Regions from separate parts of the Alkaliphilus crotonatoxidans genome, predicted to be linked through region 1. Evidence: riboswitches for the same ligand, from Rfam matches in the RefSeq annotation. Region 1 holds a riboswitch; each other region holds the start of a gene.
The links. A riboswitch is a leader RNA that binds a small molecule or an ion and turns the genes downstream of it on or off. The one in region 1 is predicted to bind cyclic di-GMP.
Positions count from the first base shown of each region.

Region 1 (3,151 bases):
TAAGATATTACTGGGTTTAGTGGCGGGAATTGTTTTTGGTTTATTACTGGGAGGAATGCCCCATATAGCTGACAGCTATATCGCCCCCCTTGGGGCCCTGTTTTTAAACCTTGTTAGAATGCTGATCATACCCTTAGTATTCTCATCAATTATTGTAGGTACCGCCAGCATGAACGATATTAAAAAAATCGGCCGAATCGGAGGAAAAACCATTGCCTTTTACATGGGCACCACAGCCATCGCTGCAACCATTGGTATTTTCATGGCCAATTTAATTAAGCCTGGGGCAGGCTTGACACTTTCCCTTACTACGGCCCCAGAGGTAACGGAAATACCGGCCCTGTCTGAAACCCTCCTCAATATGATCCCTGCCAATCCCCTAAAGGGTCTGGTGGAGGGGAATATGCTGCAAATCATCATATTTGCCATCTTTCTTGGAATTTCTGCCACAGCTGTAAAGGAAAAAAGCCGGGTGTTTCTTAGTTTTTTTGACGGCCTGGCAGAAACCATGTATACCTTAACGGCCTTTATTATGAAGCTGGCCCCTTATGGTGTTTTTGCCCTAATTGCCCCTGTGGTGGCCAACAATGGCCCAGGGGTGCTGCTTCCCCTGGGAAAGGTAATATTAGCCGTATACCTGGGGGTGTTGCTCCACAGCGTATTGGTATATTCCACAATTGTCAGCTGCTTTGGCCGAATTAGCCCAATTCAATTCTTTAGAGGAATCCTGCCGGCCGCAACGGTGGCCTTCAGTACCTCCAGCAGTGTAGGCACCCTTCCCGTAACCATTAAGGCGGTAAAGGAAAACCTTGGGGTACCTGGAGGGATTGCCAGCTTCGTACTGCCCCTGGGAGCCACCATCAATATGGATGGAACTGGATTGTATCAGGGTGTATGCGCCCTTTTCGTGGCTCAAATTGCAGGAATTGACCTAAGCCTTTCCCAGCAGGTGATCATTGTATTAACCGCTACCCTGTCCTCCATCGGGACTGCCGGTGTACCAGGGGCAGGCTTGATTATGCTGACCATGGTCTTAACCTCGGTGGGGCTGCCCCTAGAGGGAGCGGCAATGATTGCAGGGGTCGACAGGATATTGGATATGGCTCGAACCTTTGCCAATGTGGTGGGGGACGGAGCAGTGGCGGTGGCGGTTTCAGCCACAGAAAGAAAGGGGACCATTCTGCCCTATAAAAAGAGAAAAAAGTAGCGCAAGGGGACAGAAAAAGAAAATGGGACATATCATATATAATGTATATATAAATTTAACGCTGCATTTTATATATTGTTATTTTTTAAACAATACCGTGATTGGTAAAGGTCACAGGCCACCTGGATGATAACTAAATACATATTTACTTTATTGTCGATTTTTGTTATATTTAAGTGTAAAGGTATGTGTAAATTTAAATCAACCCTGATACTGGCAAACTTGTTGAAAGGCAAGGACGCAAAGCTATGGACCTAAGGGAGCTGTTAGCTCCTAGGGTTGCCAGGCTGCCGTGGGATTTTTTTGATTACATAAAAAAAGGAATAAACATCCTCTAAGATGTTAAAACCTGTTGTCATGGCTAGGGGTGTGGTTGTTAACTAAGGATGAGAAAGGGGCAGGATAACAAAATGAAAAAAAACAAAGTTAAAAGCAGTAATCGTGTCAGAAACCAGCTTATCATTGTAATGATTTTAATCATTGTACTACCCGTAAGCCTGTTGGGCTTTCTGAGCTATCGAAGGGCCTATTCCATACTGGAAGAAAAGCTGAAGTTAACCACTGAGCAAACTGCTAACCAGGCGGCTGATTCATTAAATGAGTACTTCTTGGGAATCGAGAGGCAGGTGAAGGCCCTGGCGGAAAACTCTTTAGTGATCAAGCTGGCCAGAGAAGGTCAGCTGGGGGGCGACGAAGCAAGTCAAAATCAATATTTTGATTTAGCCATGGAATTATTAGCCAATGCCAATCATCCCAACGAGTCTGTTCTCAATACCTATGTAGGAACAGAAAGTAAAGGAATGTATCTTTACCCCCGTTCCGAGGTGCCAGCGGGTTATGATCCCACCGATAGACCCTGGTATTCCGAGGCGCTGAAAAACCCCGACAGGGTAGCCTGGACGGATCCCTACATAGATACAAATTCCGGTCAATATACCATTACGGCTTCGAAAATCATTCAGGATAATGGCAGCACCCTTGGAGTGGTAGCCTTTGACGTCGACATCGAGGGTCTTGCAGAAAAAATAGGCAATGTTCATCTGGGAAATGAGGGCTATTTAGTCCTGGCCAGTCAGCAGGGAATTGTCATTTCTCATCCCGATGTTGAACGGATCGGAACCAATGACATTACAGGCCAGAGCTTTTGGGAAACCGTGGTCAGCCATGAAGCAGACTTTATACGATATGAGTTTGACGGTGGACACAAGTTCATGAGCTTCACCACTATACCCAGCACCGGATGGAAGCTGATGGGAGCCATGGAGGCCCATGAGCTGCTGACAAGCACCAGTGACCTTTTAAATTATATATTGATCGGAGTAATTATTGCTTCCATCTTAGGGGTAGGTATTGCTATTATCATTTCAAGAAGAATTTCAGGCCCCTTAAATCAGCTTAAAGGAGCCTTCGGCAGGGCTTCCACAGGAGATTTAAGCGTATTTTCTCAAATTAATACCAATGACGAATTTGGGGAATTAAGCGCCAGCTTCAACACGATGATGGAAAATATTCGTGCCTTAATAGAGGATGTGCAAAACTCCTCCAGAACCGTTGTAGAAACAGCCACAGCCCTGGCCGGTATAACGGAGCAAACCAGTGCCGCCACCAACGAGGTGGCCCTGACGGTGGAGGAAATAGCCAAAAGTGCCGGCGAGCAGGCCAGAGACACAGAAACAGGGGCCGTGAAGGTCAATGAGCTGGCTGGAAAAATCGAAGAGGTACTGCTGTCTACCCAATCAGTGAAGGATGTGGCAGAGGAGACCAATGAGTTAAGTAGTCAAGGGCTAAGGACCCTGGAGGAGCTGGTGGAAAAGACCATTCAAACCAGGGATTCCGCTATAGAGGTTAGTAAAATTATCAACAGCTTACATGAAAGCGCCGATGCCATCAGCATTATTACCCAGACCATTACCCAGATTTCAGAGCAGACTAATCTATTGGCCT
Region 1 is NZ_BAAHXS010000004.1:1,418,734-1,421,884, forward strand. Features, by position in the region: gene ACYQ1I_RS09365 (dicarboxylate/amino acid:cation symporter) at 1-1,207, shown strand, start outside; cyclic di-GMP riboswitch class I at 1,413-1,502, shown strand; gene ACYQ1I_RS09370 (methyl-accepting chemotaxis protein) at 1,618-3,151, shown strand, end outside.

Region 2 (3,151 bases), on a different contig from region 1:
TGGCAACCTTTCGCAAGCTCTATATTTATCATTATTGTATGGAAGGTATTGATAATAACTTGACTGAAGAAGTTCCGATGAAGGCCTACCGGGAAATAGATGAGCAGCCCCGGCCTGAGAAAAAAACCTTCCGGTGGCCAGTAGTTGCTGCAATCCTTTTATTGCTAACGGTGGGGGCCTATGGTGTATCAAGTCTCATCAAGTGGTTGCCTGAACGGACCCTTCAGGGAGATGAATATACCCCTGTAGGTGGCCAGGTCAGGGCTTATTTTCGAATTGAGGAAGAACCTCCCTATTGGATACTTGTTAATGAAAGCAGTGGTTCCGGAGAAGAAACAATCGAGGCCTATCTATGGGAAATCAGTTATGAAGGAAAGGTCATTCAAACTTCAGATAACAGAGAGCCTAAATTATCCTTTAATCAAGAGGGGACCTATACCATAAGCTTAAAAATTATGGATCAACAAAACAATGGGGAATGGAGTGAACCCCATATTGAGGCACTGGAGGTAAAATTTGATACAGAGGAGGATGGAAGGGAGGCCAACATTACGCAGAATAACGAATATTTTACGCTGTCCACCCAGGGGCAAAATAATATTATAAAGGATGTTAATCTGTTTAATGAGGGACCCTACTCCTTCAAGCTTGTAAATGATCAGAATCTTTCACCGACCTTTACGCTGAGAAATTTCTACGCAAAGGAATATGAAACGCTTTCAATGCTGATTAAAACCAGTCAGGAGGAAAACTTAAAGCTCCGGCTTATGGTTTATAATCAAGGAAATTTACAGCACCGTGAAGAATTTTCTCAATCTGTTACAGTTCAAGATGATTGGAAGCTGGTTTATTTGGAGTTACCAAAGGTAAGCATGGAAGAAATTAAGTTAGAGATCGTAGGCTTTAGAAATCCAATTTGGGTAGATTCTATAGAATTGCAGCCATATAAATAGAATTTATTGTTGCGAGACTTAAAATAAGTCTCTTTTTTTGACTATTAATTAGACATAAAACGACTGAATGTTTAAATAAATAACAAAAGTATACAAAAAAACCTATACATTTGAACTAATTTACTATATATTATATATGTAGTATATTTTTATGAAATTAAATAAAATTTGGCAAACTTATCGAAAGGTAAGGACGCAAAGCTATGGGTCTAAAGAGGGTTAACTTCCATGATTGCCAGGTTGCTGTAAAATTTATATTTTTTTGTAAATTTAACATATAGCACCTAGGGAAAATGAACTAGGCGCTTTTTTTATTGGTGAACCCATGACTCGATAATAAAATGCAGGGTAAGGGGTACGGTATGGGATTGAAGATAAAATCAAAAATATTATTAACCAATACGTTTCTGCTACTGATTTGCTTTTTAATATTTTTATATTTTAGTAATCGAGTATTGATCTCTTTTTTAATTTCATTTTATACCATATTATTGAGCATAATCATTACTTTATTATTAGACCTTAATAAAATTATCGGCAATCTTGCCGAGGTTGTTACAGGCTTGGTCAGCAAAATGAAAGCAGACAAAGGGGATAACACCCTGAAAATGACAGATAATCGAGGTAATAAGATTGAAATAACCAATCAACATGATAAAACTATTGGTGTAGTCTCGTATCGGGATGAAGAACTACAGGCCTCCTATGAAGACTGGAATTACAGTTTAGAAAGGCTATTTCAGTCCAAAGGGTTCAATCAACTCTTAAATGAGATGATTTTCAGTACGGATGAATTCTTAAGTGTTGATCAAACAGCCATATTTCTTGTAAATAATTCCTTTAAGATAAATGGGTTAAGGAACCTTAAAGGGGAGAAAGCTTTGCCAGTTATAATTAGTCAAGGGGAGCCATGCTATCGGCAAATAATAAATAATCAGGAGCTAAGGATTATTCATAGTTATGATTTTAAACATAGCTCAGGGGCTTTTAATAATCAATTAAGTAAAGAAGCAGGTATTGAAAAGCTGTTGTATTTACCCGCCTTAGAAGAAAAAAGGATAGCAGGGTTTGTTAACTTTTTAGCAGAGGATACTAAAATGGATGCAGTAATAGTGGATAATGAACAGCTTATGGAAAGGGAAAGGAAAACCTATTTTGAAATGATAATTTCCTTGGTTATGGCGATGAATATAAAGGACCCCTACACAAAGGGGCATAGTGAACGGGTTATGAAATATAGCTTAAGGCTTGGTCATCACCTAAATCTGACAAAAGCAGAGCTGGATATTCTAAAGTATGGCAGTATACTTCATGATATAGGTAAATTAGCGATACCCAATGATATTTTACTAAAGAAGGGCATGTTGACTCACCAGGAATATAGCATGATTAAAAGTCACTCTGTAAAGGGAAGCGCCATGATTAGCAGCTTAAGTTTTTTACAGCCTGCCCTGCCGATCATTAGAAATCACCATGAACGGTATGACGGTAAGGGGTACCCCGATGGTTTAGCAGGAACAGAAATTCCGTTATTAACGCGAATCGTAACCATAGCCGATTCCTATGATGCCATGACTTCAGAGAGAGAATACCGTAAGAAGTTAACAAAGGGAGAGGGAATAACCGAATTAAAAAGACATCGTGGTACACAATTTGATCCCCTGCTGGTGGATGAATTTATAAAAATTATCTAAAAAATGATCGCAGTAAAAAGCACAGTACTTAAATCCCTAAATTCATAGATCAATGGGTTGGCCAGGCTATCCATGATATGTTTGGTAGTGACCTATGATGCTGAATTAGGGGGTTTTTTTTATTGTATAGAAAAAGAGGCTTCGCTTTGATTATCTTTATAGGTTTTTACCGACAGCCCTTAGCCCATTTAAGAAAAATACCAATAAAGACAAATGCAGGTATAATAACAAAATTCAACAATGAAATATAAGTATAGTAATTTAACAGCTTAAATAATAATAACAGGTTGTTGCGGGCAAAATAAACTGCTACCGCCACCAAGGCAGAAATTAGGTATATTAAATTCTTGTATATAAATAAACACACCTTTAGCCCAGGAGGAATAGGATAGAATGAATTGATTAGTTAAGAGGAGGAGAGGCAATGAAGAAGGGAAGCATTAAACGATTATTCCCCGGTGGCAATACGGCAGAGGGCTTTTACTCTTATTATCAATATGTAAT
Region 2 is NZ_BAAHXS010000001.1:68,447-71,597, forward strand. Features, by position in the region: gene ACYQ1I_RS00310 (PKD domain-containing protein) at 1-953, shown strand, start outside; cyclic di-GMP riboswitch class I at 1,114-1,201, shown strand; gene ACYQ1I_RS00315 (HD-GYP domain-containing protein) at 1,445-2,647, shown strand; gene ACYQ1I_RS00320 (ATPase) at 3,072-3,151, shown strand, end outside.
Region 2: another riboswitch for cyclic di-GMP. It lies ahead of ACYQ1I_RS00315 (HD-GYP domain-containing protein); the one in region 1 lies ahead of ACYQ1I_RS09370 (methyl-accepting chemotaxis protein).

Region 3 (3,151 bases), 1.2 Mb from region 1:
ACTGCTCCTTTGAAATGTGTATAACCCGTTCCACGGTCTTAACCGCCTCCTGGGAATTCCCTTGCAGCTCATTAACCACCTCATCAATTGTTTGAGTTGATTCTGTGGATTGCTCTGCCAGCTTTCTAATTTCCTCTGCTACAACTGCAAAGCCCTTTCCTGCTTCTCCGGCCCTGGCTGCCTCAATGGCAGCATTTAATGCCAACAGGTTAGTTTGCTCTGCAATGGAAGCAATGATATTACTAGCTTCACCTATTTTCTGTGAGCTTTCATTGGTTCTCAAAATGACTCCGTTAATTTCTTCGATGGCATTGCTGCTTTCATCGGTGATTTTTGACAGCTGGGTGATTTCCTCTAACCCTGAGTCGACCGCCAGGGCCACCTGGTTCGACGCTGTATTCATTTCCTCAAGGTAGCTGTGGTCCTTTTCAATGACCTCACTTAGTTTGAAGATGTTATTGGTTCCGGCCTGGGTACCCTGGGCCTGCTCTGAAGCACCCTTGGCAATTTCTTCTACTGTCCTGGATACCTCTTCTGATGAAACAGAGGCCTGCTGCGTAGTGGCTGTTAATTCTTCTGAAACCTGTGCCACCTGTTCAGCCGATAGGTTAATTTCCTTTACAATATCCCGTAAACTGATAATCATATTTTGAAAGGCTCTGGCTAATATCCCTATTTCATCCTTTTTCCTAAGCATGGAAGCCTCTACATCTCTGCTGATATTGAAACTTGATAGTCTCTCTGCCTCTTCTTTTATGTTCACAATAGGCTTGGTCAAGCTGCTGCCAATTATATAGGCAATGATTGAACTGACTGCCAAAACAGCCAGCAACATGATAAATATATTTCTTTGCATGGTGGGTATCGCTTCTAATACCTCCTGCTGATTGGCCGTAATCACTAAAATCCAACTGGTTCCATTGACAGCGGCATAGCCTGCATAAAGATCTCGATTTTCAAAGTGATAGGCGGCTACTCCATTCTTTTCACTAAGCATCCTCTCAATTAGATTGCCCAAGGGTTTTAATTCCTTATTTTTCTGACCTTCCTGAATGGGGTTAAATTGATCGAAGACTTTATCACTTTCAGGGTGTCCGATGACGGTTCCTTCCCCATTAATCATATAGGCATAGCCTGTTTCACCATAGCCCATGCTATTAGTAATATTGCTGATGGCTTCCCCTTCCCGCCTGCCTATTAAGGCGCCTATGACATTACCGCTGTCATCCTGTATGGGTACTGCATAATAACAACTAATTCCTGGGTAGCTTTACTTACGATTAAATCAGATATATTAGACTCTCCATTTAAAGCTTTTTTTACATAATCTCTATCTCCTATGTAAAGGGTGGTCCCATTGTTATAGTAGACTGTTCCGTCAGGATAAACGACCCCCAGGGCCAAAAAATTCGTTTTAGGCAGCTGCCTTTGCAATATTGGCTGTTGAAGCTCCCAATCCATCGTTTGTATATCGCTTCTTCCTGCAATCATTTCCAGGGTTAGAATTTGAGTTTGCATTCTGCTTTCCGTTAGCTTTGCCCCCTCCCTTGCCATCAGTTCAAGGGTTTCTTCTGCCTCAACGGTCAGGGCATCCCCCGCCATAGACATCGAGAAAAAGCCAATGAATAAAGAGCTTGCCAAGATCAAAATAAAAAAGGATAGAACTAATTTTGTTTTAATACTTTTCATTTTTTAAACCCTCTTTCTTTTATGATTTATGATTGCTCAAACCTTGGTGAAGATTAGAGTGAATGTAAAGGAGCCCCTTTCTCTTTAAAACAAAAGGGGCTTGAGCAATCAATGCAACCGGCTGCCATATTTTTAACAAATGAAGGCCCATGGCTTTGCGTCCTAACCTTTCGATTAGTTTGCCCTCTATTGAATTAATCTAAGTACTTGCTACAGGGTTTAACAAATTCGATCGCGCTGAGTATTCATTATATGTCAGCTTTTGCATATTATCCTTTTTTTAATTAGTATATCCTATGCAATGCTATAATGCAACATTATATTATAAATTTTGTGTTTTTTTCGACATGAACTTTTATTTATAAATAGCAATAGAGACATACAAGGTAAGCCCTTATATATCTCTATTATTTAATCTTTTTCACTAAATTTATCTTTAGGTTTAAATTAATTTTTTATAATACTCTAGTAAATAGGCCTCTGCCTCTGCTGACCATAGCCCCTTGTGCTGTTTAACAATTTGAGCCAATTTTTTAAAGAAGGGGTCCGTTTTACCCTTTTCTTCGAAATCTGTGATGGCTGTCAGCTCCATATCCAAATGGGTATAGATTAGCTTTTTGCCCCCAGGGATATTGGGTAAATTCAAGGTGGCGTCGGAAACCGCATTAAGACCACCAATGTGGGTCACCATAACCGCAGGGTTAATTCTCTTTTGCGCCGACATTTCCAGTGATTCCTTCATATCATCGGTATTGCCACCACTGGTTCCAACGATGTGGGTCGATGCATAATGAACATTATAGAAGTTTAATTGGGCTGAAAAATTGGTATCGGTGGGGCCTGCAAAGAAATTCAGACAACCGTCTCGGGCCAGTATTTTATCGCCTTCCTCTATTATCTGCTTAACAGGTGCATAGACAAAAACATCGTTATAGCCCGTTCCACCGGTCAGCTCCATTAGATAGTCTGTAGAATTTTCGACATTCTTTGTATTGACAAAGATCAATTCTACCCCGTTCTTCCTTGCTTCCTCTGCCGTAAAAATGGTCTTAGCCCTTTCTATTCGTTCCTCGTCGATATCGGTTACTACCAATAGACTTGGTTTTTTGTCTCGATGAATAATATAGTCAATGGCTCCCAGACCCATGGGCCCGCAGCCTGCCAGCAATGCCATTTTACCCCCTTCTACAATTTCCATTACATGTTCATATTGACCGGTGATGGTATGATAAGTGGCATGGAAGGCTCCAATAATGCACGACATTGGCTCTGCCAGGGAGGCATCGTAGAAGGCTTCCCCTTCATAGGGCAGCAGGCACCCCAGCTCCATTACCTCCTGGGGAATAATAGTATAGGTGCAGTCTCCGCCAAAATATTGGTAGGAATAGCCTGGTGAGGCCATACTTCCCTTGTAATTGAGGGCAGGTTGAATGGCAAACTTGTCGCCGGGTTTAAATTGATT
Region 3 is NZ_BAAHXS010000004.1:175,921-179,071, forward strand. Features, by position in the region: gene ACYQ1I_RS03245 (methyl-accepting chemotaxis protein) at 1-1,258, opposite strand, end outside; gene ACYQ1I_RS03250 (PDC sensor domain-containing protein) at 1,207-1,689, opposite strand; cyclic di-GMP riboswitch class I at 1,799-1,883, opposite strand; gene ACYQ1I_RS03255 (zinc-binding dehydrogenase) at 2,132-3,151, opposite strand, start outside.
Region 3: another riboswitch for cyclic di-GMP. It lies ahead of ACYQ1I_RS03250 (PDC sensor domain-containing protein); the one in region 1 lies ahead of ACYQ1I_RS09370 (methyl-accepting chemotaxis protein).